2 regions of the Micromonospora sp. SYSU B005 genome follow, and region 1 is predicted to be linked to the other one. Evidence: riboswitches for the same ligand, from Rfam matches in the RefSeq annotation. Region 1 holds a riboswitch; the other holds the start of a gene.
The links. A riboswitch is a leader RNA that binds a small molecule or an ion and turns the genes downstream of it on or off. The one in region 1 is predicted to bind glycine.

Region 1 (7,569 bases):
CCGTTCGGGTGATACGGCAACGACCGCCGCCGGTGCAGCACCAGATCCGTGTCCGGGTCGAAGTCGATCCCCTGACTGCCGAACAGGTCGAGCCGCCGCTGCGTACGGATCCGCTCCACACGCGGCCCGACCGAGTCGGTGTCGACGGTCTCCGGGACCTCCCCCTCCAGCCCCAGCAGCACCGCCCGGTCACTGCCGTGCCCGTGCCCGGTCGCGCCGAGCGAGCCGAACAGCTCCGCCCGTACCCGCGCCACGTCGGCGAGCTGCCCGTCGGCCTTCAGGCCCGCCACGAACGTACGGGCGGCCCGCATCGGCCCGACGGTGTGCGAGCTGGACGGCCCGATACCGACGCTGAAAAGATCGAAAACACTGATCATCGCGCGCATGCTCCTGTCATCGCCACGGACGACGGTCTTCGGTTCCGCGTGACCGGCCATGGCTGCCTGGTCCGCGGCGAACGATGCCGGAAGCTCCGCGTCGCGCTCAGTCGGCGGCGCCAGGCTTGAAGGATCGAGCCAGGAGGAGCAGGTTCGCGGGCTTCTCGGCAAGCCTGCGGGTGAAATATGCGTACCAGTCCTGTCCATACGGCAGATACACCCGCACGCGGTACCCCTCCCCCGCAAGCCGCCTCTGCTCGTTCGCGCGGATGCCGTACAGCATCTGGACCTCGAAATCGGTGGTGCTCCGGCCACCGGCGCGGGCGAGCCCGATGGCGCTGTCGATCAGGCGGGGATCGTGGGTCGCCACCATGGGATAGCCCTGGCCCTGCATCAGGATCCGCAGGCACCTGTCGAATGCCTCGTCGATTTGACGCCGTCGCGTATATGCCACTGACGCCGGCTCCGCGTAGGCTCCCTTGACCAGGCGCACCCGGCTCCCTGCGTACGCGAGGCGCTGGCAGTCCGCCGGGGTACGGTGCAGGCACGCCTGCAGCGCCACGCCCACCCAGGGAAATTCGGTACGCAGTTCGTCCAGCACGGACAGCGTCAGGTCAACCGTGGTGTGATCCTCCATGTCGAGGGTCACCGTGACGTCGGCGGCAGCCGCAGCGGCACAGATGTCGCGCGTCAGCCGATACGCGTGTCGGCGACCGTCGTGGGGCAGCGCGCTACCGAGCGCCGACAGTTTCACCGACACCTCGGACGTACCGGGCATCCGCATCTCGGAGAGCAGGCTGAGATACGCGTCGCGTACGGCGGCAGCCTGCTCGACTGTCGTCGTTCCTTCGCCGAGATGGTCGATCGTCACCCGCATCCCGGATTCGACGATGCGCCGCGCCACTGCGATCGCCTCGTCGTTCACCTCGCCGGCAACGAATCGTTGCACCACGCCCCGGGTCAGGGGGGATCCGGCGACGATTCTCCGGAGTCGGTGACTGCCGGCCGCCATCAGCAACAGCTTGTTCGGCAATTGGGGTCCTTTCTCGGGGCTGCCGTCGCCCTCAGGCAGCAGAGCGTGACGGAGCGATCTACCACCCGCGGAAGCTCGGGTTCCCCGTACGGTCAGGAGGTGTGGCCGGGATGGACGGGGTGCCGATCGACGAGGCGAGCCACCCGCGTGCGTAGCGACGTGTCAGCCTCCCTGGCGGTCAGAGCACCGGCGATGATGTCGGCCACCTCCATGAAGTCCGCTTCGGAGAACCCTCGGGTGGCGAGACCAGACGTGCCGATCCGCAGCCCGGAGGTGACCATCGGCGGGCGTGGGTCGAACGGCACGGCGTTACGGTTGACGGTGATGCCGACGCCTTGCAGCAGCCGCTCCGCCTGCGCGCCATCGATATCCGCGTGGCTCAGGTCGACCAGCACCAGGTGCACGTCGGTGCCTCCGCTGACCACCCGGATACCGGCCTTCGCGACCTCGGCGGCGCACAGACGATCGGCGACGATCTTCGCTCCGGTCAGGGCGCGCCGCTGCTGATCCTGGAACTGCGGTTCTCCGGCGATCCGGAAGGCCACCGCCTTCGCGGCCACGACATGCGCCAGCGGACCACCTTGCTGGCCTGGGAAGACCGCCGAGTCCAGCCGCCGCGCGAGATCGGTGTACGCGCTGAGGATGGTGCCGCCCCGAGGGCCGCCGAGGGTCTTGTGCGTGGTCAGGGTGACGACATGGGCGTGCGGCACCGGGTTGGGATGCAGACCGGCCGCGACCAACCCGGCGAAATGTGCCATGTCCACGAGCAGGTATGCACCCACCTGATCGGCGATCCGCCGGAACCGGGCGAAGTCGAGCGTTCGAGGGTAGGCCGACCAGCCGGCGATGAGCAGCTTCGGCCGATGCTCGCGCGCCAACTCTTGGACCTCATCCATGTCGATCAGGTGGTTCTCGGCGCCTACGCGATAGCTCACGGCCCGGTACAGCCGCCCCGAATAGTTGATGCGCATGCCATGGGTCAGATGGCCGCCGTGAGCGAGGTCGAGCCCGAGGATGGTGTCACCCGGCTCGATCAGAGCAGCCATCACGGCGGCGTTCGCCTGCGATCCGGAATGCGGCTGCACGTTCGCGTAGGTGGCGCCGAACAGCCGCTTGGCCCGGTCGATCGCCAGGCGCTCGATGTCGTCGACATGCTCGCATCCGCTGTAGTAGCGCCGTCCCGGGTAGCCCTCCGCGTACTTGTTGGTGAGGGCCGATCCCTGCGCCTGAAGGACGGCTCGGGGCGCGAGATTCTCGGAGGCGATCATGCCCAGGGTCTCGTGTTGCCGGCGTAGCTCCCGGCCGATCGCCTCGGCGATGGCGGGGTCGAGGTCGGCCAGATCATCGTCGATGGCTGCCATCGGGGCCTACCGCGACTCGTCGGAGAAGTCGCGGTACTCGTCCGGCGACATCAGGGAAGGCACCTGCGCCAACCGGACCCGCAGGAGCCAGCCTTTGCCGTACGGATCGGCGCCGATCAGGCCCGGATCGGCGATGACCGCCTCGTTGACGGCGACGACCTCTCCGCTGACCGGGAGATACAGCTCCGCGACCGACTTCGTGGACTCGACCTCTCCACACACGTCACCGGCAGTCAGGTGGCTCCCCGGCTCGGGCAGTTCCACATAGATGACATCACCGAGCGCTTCGGCGGCGAAAGCGGTGATGCCCACTTCGGCCGGCTGAACCGAGTCGTTGACCCACTCGTGGTTGAGGCTGTACTTCAGGTGTTCCGGTACGTTCATGACGCTGAACCCTCGCAAGGAATGGCCGCAGATCACCGCGGACGACGGTAGAACGGAAGAGGGACGATCTCGACGGGCTCGGTGGTCCCCCGGATCTGCACGGCCAGCCGGATGCTGTCGCCGGTGCCGGCACGGATGCCGGCCATCGCGATCGGCCGTCGGAGTGTGGGTGAAGGGGCGCCGCTTGTGATGAGGCCGACCGGGTCAGCACCCTGGCCGCCGTCGGTCAGCCTCACCACCTGCTGGCCCGCTCGGGGAATTCTCTGCCCGGACGCGACGAGGCCGACGAGCCGACGGGTGACCCCGTTCTTGTGGGCCTCGGCCAGCGCGGCTCGTCCGACGAAGTCGCCTGGTTTGACGAAGGACACCACCCGCCCCAGCCCGGCATCGAACGGGGTGACGTCACGGCCGATCTCTGCGCCGTACAACGGCATTCCAGCCTCGATGCGGAGAGTGTCGCGGCACGCCAGCCCCGTGGGCGTCAAGCCGTGACGCCGACCGGCCACAAGCGCCGCTTCCCACGTGCGGACCGCGTCTTCGGCGTGTACGAGCAGTTCGAAGCCGTCTTCGCCGGTGTAGCCGGTACGAGCGACGACGGCTGGACGACCGTCGATGTCCAGGAGCGCTGCGGTGTAGTAGCGGAGTCGGGTGAGTCCCGTACCGGTCAGGGCTTCCACGATGGGGGCGGCGCGCGGACCCTGCACCGCGATGATCGCCCGCTCGCTCGTGCGGTCGGCCGCCCAGGCCGCGTAGTCCGCGCAGCGGGTCCTGATGGCCTCATGGACGACGCGTGTGTTGACGGCGTTGACGACCAGCAGGTACCGGTTCGATGCGAGGCGATAGGCAACGAGGTCGTCCAGCACCCCGCCGGCGGCGTCGCAGAGCATGGTGTAGCGCGCGCCGCCGATCGGTACGGCAGACAGGTGCCCGACCAAGGCGTAGTCCAGTGCTGTCGGGGCCTCCGGCCCCGTCACCTCGAGCTGACCCATGTGGCTGAGGTCGAAGAGGCCGGCCTGTTCGCGTACGGCGCGGTGCTCAGCGAGCTCGCTTCCGTAGCGAAGGGGCATCCGCCAGCCGCTGAAGTCGGTGAATCGAGCTCCGTGTTCTATGTGCGATGCATGCAGAGGTGAGCGGAGCAGAGCCGCAGGATCCTGGTACACGGGGGCGCTCCTCGTCCCGACGCACGCGGCGTCGAACGGTCGGTTGCCTCCCGCTCTGTCATTGACCTGAGAGCTTCACCGCTGCGTCAGCGGCTTGCACCGTGGGTGAGACGACGGCCGTCTGCTTTCCAGAGTCACCTCGCCTGCACGGTAATGGGGCCTGAGAGTTTCTTGGGAGTTTGCTCCTTCGGCGCTCCGAATGAACGGAGTCTCTCCCGTGCAGGTTCGAATGGTGTCTATGTAGTTGTGAGTCATTCGCAGGTTAGGTGACCGCACATACCGCGTCAACATCATCCTGCCTATAGCTGACGCCTATACATCGCCGTCGGATCGCTACGACGCTGCGGGATGGGCGTGGGGATTGGCCCGCCACCATCGGGCGAAGGCAGCATTGTCGTTCACGTGATCCAGGTAGGCCCGGGTGATGGCCTGGAACAGGGCGCTGCTCTGTGCATAGGTCAGCGCATCGCGCCGCCAGACGACCATTAGCCTGGCCAGCAACTGCGGCTCCCCGCGCAGCGGCAGCACCCGAGTCCCGGCGGCCGGGGCCCAGGTCGGGTCGACCAGCCGGACACCGTCTCCGGCGGCCACCAGTGGGTGCGCGGCGCCGCTCGGCGCTTCGTACCGGATCTTCGGCTCGAAACCTGCGGCGCGGCAGGCCCGTCGCAGCGAGGCGAGTGAGCCGTCGTCCGGCCCTGGCGGGCACACCCACGATTCGTTTCTCAGGTCGGCCAGCCGCACCTGCTCGTGGTGGGACTGCGGGTGGGAGGCGGACATGGCGACGAAGATCGGGTAACGGGGGATCAGTGGCCGACTGGTGAGCGTGGGACCGATCGGCAGCTCGAAGCCCTCGAGGATGCCCAGCAACGCGGCATCCAACTGGCCTCGGGTGAGCGCCTCCACCAACAGTCGCGAGGACGGCTCGATCTGCAGCGCGATCTCCGGATCCGGGAACGCTTCCGCGACATGGCGTACGAGGCTGCCCGCGCAAGCGATGTGGACGGTGCCGAGTCGGAGCAGGCCTGGAATGGGGTGTCGGTCGCCGAAGTCCTCGACGAGCGCGTCGACCTCGGCCAGCACGACGCGGGCGCGCTGGAGCACCTGCTTGCCGAGTTCGGTCGGTTGCATACCGGTACGGCTTCGGACGAACAGCGGCCCACCGACCGTCTTCTCGATCCGATGCACCTGGGCTGTCAGCGCGGGCTGCGACAGGCCCAGGCGGGAGGCGGCGCCGGTCACGCTTCCGGCCTCGGCGATGGCACTGATCGCCCGCAGGTGGCGCACATCGATGCCCATGACCGAGATTATGCACGCGACCGCAGGCAGTGCGGCGGCCACAGGCCAGGCGGGCGCGCCGCCCGGCGACTCTCGCCGGGCGGCGCGCTCATACCCATCACATGTGGTTCAGTAGCGCGTGCTCACCGTGGCGCCAGAGCAGGCGGTCTTCCCGTAGAGGCTGATGTAGTGGTACCCGGCGGCCGGGCTGGGGATGGCCAACGACTCGGTGTTGCCGGCCCCGGCGGAGGAGCGGGTGGCGTTGCTGGTGGTGGCCCAGCTCGACGGACTGTAGTAGAGATCGCAGTTGCCCGTGCCGCCGACTACGGCAATGGTCAGGGTGCTGACGCCGGCGGGCAGGTAGATGTACAGGTAGTCGTAGTTGCCCGCGGTCGCGGAGCGTCCACTGCGCTGACAGTTGCGATCGAGGGTGCGCGTGTCGGTGCCGCTGCATTCCGGCACGGTGGTGCCGCCGCCCGTCGTGACCGAGATGGTCTGGGACGATCTCGCGGTCGCTCCCTGGTTGTCGGTGACCGTCAGCGAGACGGTGTAGGTGCCGGCCGTAGCGTAGGTCTTGCTGGGGTTGACGGCCGGCGAGGTGCTCCCGTCCCCGAAGGCCCACTGCCGGGACGCGATGCTGCCGTCGGCGTCCGTGGACCGGTCGGTGAAGGTGGCGGTGAGCCCACTGGTCGTCACGGTGAACGAGGCGGACGGGGGCTGGTTGGTCGGGGGCGGCGTGGTGCTCCCGCCGCAATCCCCTGCCGCGCAGCGCGTCAGCCAGGCGTCGAAGTCCGCGTCGTAGCGCGAGCCAATGGTGCTGGTGAGGTACGTGCGGGCGGCGTTGAATGCCCCCGATCGGTAGTATCCGAGCACTGTCGTCATGTCCGGCCGATGGGACTGCATCATGTACCGCACGGCCAGGTAGCCCCAGTTGTAGATGCGCGTCTGGTCGTTGTTGTAGGTGGTGTCGAACAACGTACGCAGCGCATAGGTGTGGTTGCCCGCCTGGTTCTGGGCGCTGGTGTAGGTGACGTTCCGGTAGGAGTAGGAGACGTACTCGGCGAAGCCTTCGATCCACCAGATGGTCGGTGTGGTGATGTTGGCGCTGAAGTCGCCGTACATGTTGAACCGGCCATCGAGGTAGTGGGTGTACTCGTGGTTGAGGTTCCAGATCTGGAAGGCCGGCCGGACCCACTCGGCTTCGTAGGCGATGAACCTTGCCTGGTTGTTGGGGTCTGACGGGTTGCCCTCCAGGTACATACCACCGTTGTTCGTATCGATGCCGTAGATGGCACCCGCGTAGGTCTGGTAGTCGGTGCTCGAGTTGAAGACGACCACCTCGATGTCGGTGTTGACATCGCCTGCCACCGGCCCGCTGTCTGCGACCAGGCTGTGGAAGTAGGCGTCCTGACCCTTCAGACTGGTGCAGGACTGGCTCAGCTCAGCCGAGGTCATGTCCTGCGCGACGATCTTGATCGATGGACTGCATGTGTAGTTGATCGTCAGGACAGAGCTGGTCAGCTGTGCGGAGAGGTTGCAGGTGGTGTAGTAGGAGCAGTTGGCGACGTCGTATGCCTGGGTCATCTCTGCGACGCCGACCCAGAGCGGCGCCGTCGGGCCGGTCATGTTGCTTCGCGAGAGAAGCGCCGACGCCATCGGCCGCACGATGGGACTGAGCGGGGCGTGCTGCAGGAATCGTCCGAGTTCCCGGCCCGCGTTCGACGTGAGGTAGCCGTTGTCGGTGCCGAGGAGACCGGCGTGGGTGTTGGCGAAGTTGTACAGGTTGTCGAGCACGGTGCGGTCGGCCTGCACGGCGGAGACGAACGCGGGCACCTGGTGGCCTCGGAACAGCACCGTGTAGACGTTGTTGACCGCGTTGAGCATGTACCAGGACGAGGTGTACGACGAGTTGAAGCCGGTCAGGAGCCGGTTTACCACGAACAGGTATCGGGCGTTCTCCTGTGCGCTGTCGATGAGCG
Region 2 (7,569 bases), on a different contig from region 1:
GGCGGAGAGTTCGGGGCGGCGGGTGGATCTGTATGTGGGTGCCCGGTCGCGGATGGAGTTCTACGACAGCGAGGCGATCGACAAGCTGGCGGCGACGCATCCGTGGTTGCGGGTGTCGTACGTGGCCGGTGCGGATCCGGCCCGGCCGGGTGAGTCGGTGCGTATCGCCGACCGGGTGCTGGCCGACGGGGACTGGCGGTCGCGGCACGTGTACGTGTGCGGCTCGGACGAGATGGTGGGTCATTCGGTGGCGGCGTTGACCGGCGCCGGGTTCCAGCCGGGTCAGGTGCATCACGAGGGTTACGGCAAGCACTGGTACGGCCCGGCGTGGCGGACGATGACCGGCGCGGACGGGCCGGGAACGACGGAGGTGAGCCGGTGAGCGCGAGGAGTGAGCCGGTGTTGCGAGCCCCGCAGTCGCGAACGGAGGTGTGCCGGTGAGCGCGGGTCCGATCAGCAGTTACGACGCGCAGCAGGTGTCCGGTCCGGTGCAGGTGCGGTTGACCTCGGACCGGGTGCGGCGGTGGGAGTTCGGGTCGGCGGCGTTCACCCGCCGCGGCTACGACCAGACCGATGTGGACCGGTTCCGGTTGCAGGTGGCCGACGAGCTGGATCTGCTGGCCGCGCAGGTGGCGAACCTGCGGGCGGAGAACGAGCGGCTCAACGACCATCTGGAGCTGCACCGGCACGGGGTGATCCCGAGCACGGAGGCGGCGGTGGCGCCGGCGGCGAAGGAGGTCAACCTGTTGTCGGCGGCGCAGCGGGAGGCCGAGCAGATCATCGCGCAGGCCCACGACTACGCGCGCCGGGTCGCCGAGTACGCCCGTACCCAGTACGAGAGTTACATGCGGGCGGCGGCGGAGGAGGCGAAGCGGGAGGCCGAGCGGGCGGTGACGGAGTACCGCAGCGCGGCCGGGAGCGGCTTCGACGACTCGGTGGCGACGCGTGAGGCGTTGCGGATCTTCGGCGAGATGATGATCTCGCACATGCAGGCGGCGGCCCGGCACCTCGACGACGGCAGTGAGCAGTTGTCGCGCACGATGGAGCGGATCGCGCGGGAGTTGCCGCAGGGCGGCGGGGGCGTGCCGCAGCCGGCGTTGTCGCGGCACCAGCGTTGACCGGTGTCCCGGCCCGCGGGTGATCGCGGGCCGGGCGCGCCGGCCGGGTGTCAGGCGGTGACGGCGGCGATCGCGTCGGCGATGGGGGTGTCTCCGCCGACGAGTTCCAGGGTGTGCCCGGCGGTGGCCGGGGCGTACAGCAGGGCGAGCAGCACCCGGGCCACGTCGGCGCGGCTGATCGCGCCGGGTTCGACGTGCCGGGCCAGGGTGATCCGGCCGCCGGGTTCGTCGTCGGTGAGACGGCCGGGCCGCAGCACCGTCACGTCGAGGTCCCGCGCGGTGACGTCGTCCTCGGCGGCCTTCTTGGCCCGCAGGTACGCCGCCCACACGTCGTCGGTGCCCTCGGACGGCGGGGCGTCCACGCCCATCGAGGAGACCAGCAGGTAGCGGCGTACGCCCGCGCGGGTGGCGGCGTCGGCGAGCAGCACGGCGGCGCCCCGGTCGACGGTGTCCTTGCGGCCGGCGCCGCTGCCGGGCCCGGCGCCGGCGGCGAACACGACAGCGTCGGCGCCGGCCAGGTGGGCGGCGAGGGTGCCGGCGTCGGTGTGTTCCAGGTCGCACACGACGGGTTCGGCGCCGGCGGCGCGCAGCGCGGCGGCGTGGTCGGGGTTGCGGATCAGTCCGAGCGCGGTGTCTCCGCGGCCGGCCAGTTCCCGCTCCAGCAGTTTGGCGATCTTTCCGTGCCCTCCGGCGATGACGACGCGCATGGGCTCAACCTAGCCCGGACCCGGCAGCCCCGCCGGACGACCGGCCTCGTCGATCATGAGGTTGGCGGCCCGACACGCCGGCCCCGACCACCGCCAACCTCATGATCGACGCAGTGTGGGGTGGGCGGGGAGGGGCAGCGAGCGGCGCGGCGAGGGACGATGGACGGGTGAGTGAGGCGTTCGAGGAACTGGCGCGGCTGGTGACGGCCGGGGACGTGGTGGTGCTCAGCGGGGCGGGCCTGTCCACCGAGTCGGGCATCCCGGACTACCGGGGGCCCAGCGGCGCGGCGCGCCGGCACACCCCGATGACGTACCAGGAGTTCACCCGGGATCCGCTGGCCCGGCGGCGGTACTGGGCGCGCAGCCACCTGGGCTGGCAGACCATCGCCCGGGCGGCACCCAACGACGGGCACCGGGCGGTGGCCCGGCTGCAGGCGGCCGGGCTGCTCGGCGGGATCATCACGCAGAACGTCGACGGGCTGCACACCGCCGCCGGCGCCACCGGCGTGATCGAACTGCACGGCCGCCTCGACGAGGTGACGTGCCTGGACTGCGGCAACGCCACCGGCCGCGACGAGCTGCACCGGCGCCTGTCGGAGGCGAATCCGGGCTTCGACGCGCGGGTGGCGCGCGTCAACCCCGACGGTGACGTGGACCTGCCCGACGAGGCGGTGACCGGGTTCCGCACCGTCGACTGCGCGCTGTGCGGCACCGGCATGCTGAAACCGGACGTGGTGTTCTTCGGCGAGACGGTCCCCGCCCCACGTGTCGCGGACTGTTTCGCGCTCGTCGAGCGGGCCCGGGCGCTGCTGGTGCTCGGCTCGTCGTTGACGGTGATGTCGGGCCGGCGGTTCGTGCTGCGGGCGGCCCGCCACGACATCCCGGTGGCGATCGTCAACCAGGGCGTCACCCGCGGCGACGGGTATGCGGCGCTGCGCCTGGACGCGCCGCTGGGCGCGACCCTGTGCGCGCTGGCCGACCGGGTGGCGGCGGCTCCGGCGCCGGTGTGATCAACCCCCGGGACATGAGCCGGAAACACGCCCGCTGGTAGCGTGGGAGGTGCCGGTACCACCCACGTGGGAGAGACCGTCGACCCGACGGCGCCGAAGGGGCAGATTCTCCCCGGAACCTCTCAGGCAAAAGGACCACGTGGGCAGGCGCTGTGGAGCGCGTCAGCGCGACTCAGGGGGAGGCCGACCCGTCGACCTCGCCCCACCAAGGAGCGCAGCGCATGACCGCAGAGCAGTTCGCCGACCGGCACATCGGCCCCGGCCGCGACGACGAGCGCCGGATGCTGGAGACCGTCGGTTACGGCTCCGTCGACGAGCTGATGGACGCGGCGATCCCCGAGGTGATCCGCTGGCACGGCACCCTCGATCTGCCGGCCCCGGCCGGCGAGCGGGAGGCGATCGCCGAGCTGCGTGCCCTCGCGTCGCGCAACACCGTCGCCGTGTCCATGATCGGCCTGGGCTACCACGGCACGCACACCCCGGCGGTGATCCGCCGCAACGTGCTGGAGAACCCGGCCTGGTACACCGCGTACACGCCGTACCAGCCGGAGATCAGCCAGGGCCGGCTGGAGGCGCTGCTGAACTTCCAGACCATGGTCACCGACCTGACCGCTCTGGCCACCTCGAACGCCTCGATGCTCGACGAGGGCACCGCCGCGGCCGAGGCGATGACGCTCGCCCGCCGCGCGTCCAAGAGCAAGAGCCCGGTGTACGTGGTCGACGCCGACGCGCTGCCGCAGACCGTCGCGGTGATCGCCAGCCGCGCCGAGCCGCTCGGCATCGAGGTGCGCGTGGTCGACGTCGAGCGCGACGACCTGCCGGCGGAGTTCTTCGGCCTGCACCTGCAGTACCCGGGCGCGTCCGGGACGGTCCGCGACCACCGGGCGCTGGTCGACGCGGCGCACGGCGTGGGCGCGCTGGTGACCGTGGCGGCGGACCTGCTGGCGTTGACGCTGCTGCGCCCGCCGGGCGAGATCGGTGCCGACATCGCCGCCGGCACCACCCAGCGCTTCGGCGTACCGATGGGCTTCGGCGGTCCGCACGCCGGTTACCTGGCGGTGCGTTCGGGCCTGGAGCGGATGCTGCCGGGCCGCCTCGTCGGGGTGTCGCGCGACGCCGACGGCAACCCGGCGTACCGGCTGGCGTTGCAGACCCGCGAGCAGCACATCCGCCGGGAGAAGGCGACAAGCAACATCTGCACCGCCCAGGTGCTCCTCGCGGTGATGGCCGGCATGTACGCCGTCTACCACGGCCCCGACGGGCTGCGCGCCATCGCCCGGCGTACCCACGAGGCGGCGGCGCGGCTCGCGGCCGGGCTGCGCGCCGGGGGCGTGCGGGTCGCGGACGTCGCGTTCTTCGACACCGTCACCGCGACCGTGCCGGGCCGCGCCGCCGAGGTGGTCGCCGCCGCCGCCGAGCGCAACGTGAACCTGCGGCTGGTCGACGCCGACCGGGTCGGCATCTCCTGCGACGAGACCACCACGCCCGCGCACCTGCAGGCGGTGTGGGCGGCGTTCGGGGTCGACGGGTTCGACGGGGAGGTGGACGCGGCCCTGCCGGACGGGCTGGCCCGCACGTCGGAGTTCCTCACCCACCCGGTGTTCCACAGCCACCACTCGGAGACGGCGATGCTGCGCTACCTGCGCCGCCTGGCCGACTTCGACTACGCGCTGGACCGCGGCATGATCCCGCTGGGGTCGTGCACGATGAAGCTCAACGCCACCACCGAGATGGAACCGATCACCTGGCCGGAGTTCGCGCACCTGCACCCGTTCGCGCCGGACGCGCAGACCGCCGGGTACCGGGAGCTGATCACCCAGCTGGAGGGCTGGCTGGCCGAGGTCACCGGCTACGACGCGGTCAGCGTGCAGCCCAACGCCGGATCGCAGGGTGAGCTGGCCGGGCTGCTGGCGATCCGCGGCTACCACCGGGAGCGCGGCGAGGGCCACCGCGACGTGTGCCTGATCCCGTCGTCGGCGCACGGCACCAACGCCGCGTCCGCCGTCATGGCCGGCATGCGCGTGGTGGTGGTCGGCTGCGACGCCGACGGCAACGTCGACCTGGTCGACCTCGACGCGAAGATCGACAAGCACCGGGACGCGCTCGCCGCGATCATGGTGACGTATCCGTCGACGCACGGCGTGTACGAGACCGGCATCGCCCAGCTGTGCGCGAAGGTCCACGACGCGGGCGGTCAGGTGTACGTCGACGGCGCGAACCTCAACGCGCTTGTCGGATTCGCCAAGCCGGGCCGGTTCGGGGCGGACGTGTCGCACCTGAACCTGCACAAGACGTTCTGCATCCCGCACGGCGGCGGCGGACCCGGCGTCGGGCCGGTGGCGGTGCGTTCGCACCTGGCGCCGTTCCTGCCCGGTGACCCGCTCGGTGCGCGCGCCGACGGGCGGCCGGCGATCTCGGCGGCCAACCACGGGTCGGCGGGGATCCTGCCGATCCCGTGGGCGTACCTGCGGATGATGGGCGCCGACGGGCTGGCCCGCGCCACCGGCGTGGCGGTCCTGGCGGCGAACTACGTGGCGGCGCGGCTGCGCAACCACTTCCCGGTGCTGTACGCCGGCAACAAGGGCCTGGTCGCGCACGAGTGCATCCTGGACCTGCGTCCGCTGACCAAGGCCACCGGCGTGAGCGTCGACGACGTGGCGAAGCGGCTGATCGACTACGGCTTCCACGCGCCGACGATGTCGTTCCCGGTGGCCGGGACGCTGATGGTGGAGCCGACCGAGAGCGAGGACCTGGCCGAGCTGGACCGCTTCTGCGACGCGATGATCGCGATCCGGGCGGAGATCGACAAGGTCGGCTCGGGGGAGTGGCCGGCGGGGGACAACCCGCTGTCAAACGCGCCGCACACCGCGGCGATGGTGTCGGCCGACGAGTGGCCGCACCCGTACCCGCGGTCGGTGGGCGCCTACCCGGCGGGTGTGGACCGGGCGGGCCGGTACTGGCCTCCGGTGCGGCGCATCGACGGCGCGTACGGCGACCGGAACCTGGTCTGCTCGTGTCCCGCGCCGGAGGCGTTCGAGGACTGAGCGGCTGACGCCGGGGCGGTGGGCTCTCGCCGCCCCGGCCGGTGCGCCGGACGGTCGTGACCGGCGCGTACGCTCACTGACGCTGCGTGATCGCTCAGGCGACGAGGGCGTGGCGGGCCGGACCCCGGTGCGGGGCGATGGTGCGCCCGTCGGGGAGCAGCTCACCGGTGTCCTCGAAGACGATGACACCGTTGCAGAGCAGGCTCCAGCCCTGCTCAGGGAAGCAGGCGAGGACGCGGGCGGCCTCTCGGTCGGTCGCGTCGGCGGAGGGGCAGGTGGGCTGGTGCTGACACATCGGGTTCTCCGGACTGTGGGGGCACTGTGTCATGGTTCACATGACCAGTGACGCACAGTACCAAGGAAAACTGAGCGGCAACGAGCAAGGATGCGTCATGTTCACCCAGAATGGGCTGAACGGATGACCCGTAACGGCCCGGACGTCGTGGAAGCGCTCCCACAGGTGGAGGTCGATACCCCCGGCGCCCCACCCGGATGCCGCCGCCGGCTCGTCGAGACCGCCCGGCTGCACTGGTCGATCGGCGACGGCGGCGACCCCGCCGACCTGGCACAACGCTTCCTCGCCGCACACGGCGTCGACCGCGGCGACCTCACCCGGCCCGGCCGGCACGACCCCGGCGCCGGAGTGTGCGGCGCCGCGCTGTACCTGTCCGCCGCCGCCGGCGCGTACGCCATCGGCGTGTCGCCCGGCGCGCCCAGCCCCGCGCCGGCGCTGCCCGACCTGGTCGTGGTCGTCTACCACCACACCGACCGCCCGGCCGCACCCCGGCCGCCGGCCCCCGCGCCGTGGCGGCTCGGAGGCTGGCGGGACAGCTGGACCCCTGCTGCGCACGCCGCCGCCGTCGGCGCGGTCCGCGAGGCCATCGCCCGCGGCGACGTCTACCAGGTCAACATCGTCGGCCACGCCGCCGCCGGCTACACCGGCGACCCGCGCCCCGCGCTGGCCCGCCTCGCCGCGCTACCCGGCGCCCGCTACGGCGGCACCCTGCACGGCCCCGGCTGGGCGCTCGGCTGCGCCTCCCCGGAGACCCTCATCGCCGTCGAACACGGCCGGCTGGTCACCCGCCCGATCAAGGGCACCCGCCCGGCCACCGCAGCCGGCCGCCGCGACCTGCTCGCCTCGGCCAAGGAACGCGCCGAACACGTCATGATCGTCGACCTGGAACGCAACGACCTGGCCCGGGTCGCCCGCACCGGGTCGGTGCGCGTCGACGAGCTGTTCGCCGTACGCCGCTGGTGTGACCTGTGGCAGGCGGAGTCGACGGTGTCGGCGGCGCCCGCCGACGGGCTCGGCCTGGCCGACCTGCTGCGCGCGGTGTGCCCCGGCGGGTCGGTCACCGGCGCGCCCAAACACGCCGCCCTGGCGCAGGTCGGCGCGCTGGAGCCGGTCGGGCGCGGCGCGAGCATGGGCGCGCTCGGCTGGGTCGGCACCGACCGCCTCGACCTGGGCCTGACCATCCGCACCGCCGCCGCCGACGGGGACCTGCTGCACCTGTGGGCCGGGGGAGGCATCACCTGGGACAGCGACCCCGCCGCCGAGGTCGCCGAGGCCGCCGCCAAGGCCGCCCCGATCCGCGCCCTGCTCGCCGGCTGACGGGCCGGCGGCCCGGCCTTCTCGCGGCGGCCTGGCTTGTCGCGGCGGCTCCGCGGGCCGGTAGCGGCCGTGCGCGGC

Region 2: it holds a riboswitch for glycine, as region 1 does, so the genes downstream of both, gcvP (aminomethyl-transferring glycine dehydrogenase) here and gcvT (glycine cleavage system aminomethyltransferase GcvT) in region 1, are expected to answer to the same signal.

What each region holds. Positions count from the first base shown of each region.
Region 1 covers NZ_JAXCFU010000012.1:34,623-42,191, forward strand. The annotation lists gene SM452_RS23855 (L-serine ammonia-lyase) at 1-377, opposite strand, end outside; gene SM452_RS23860 (proline dehydrogenase family protein) at 484-1,410, opposite strand; gene glyA (serine hydroxymethyltransferase) at 1,503-2,771, opposite strand; gene gcvH (glycine cleavage system protein GcvH) at 2,778-3,155, opposite strand; gene gcvT (glycine cleavage system aminomethyltransferase GcvT) at 3,188-4,315, opposite strand; glycine riboswitch at 4,454-4,543, opposite strand; gene SM452_RS23880 (LysR family transcriptional regulator) at 4,649-5,611, opposite strand; gene SM452_RS23885 (collagenase) at 5,720-7,569, opposite strand, start outside.
Region 2 covers NZ_JAXCFU010000002.1:598,921-606,489, forward strand. The annotation lists gene SM452_RS08065 (globin domain-containing protein) at 1-382, shown strand, start outside; gene SM452_RS08070 (DivIVA domain-containing protein) at 438-1,118, shown strand; gene SM452_RS08075 (SDR family oxidoreductase) at 1,169-1,825, opposite strand; gene SM452_RS08080 (NAD-dependent protein deacetylase) at 1,993-2,835, shown strand; glycine riboswitch at 2,893-2,983, shown strand; gene gcvP (aminomethyl-transferring glycine dehydrogenase) at 3,057-5,879, shown strand; gene SM452_RS08090 (DUF5999 family protein) at 5,974-6,174, opposite strand; gene SM452_RS08095 (chorismate-binding protein) at 6,298-7,491, shown strand.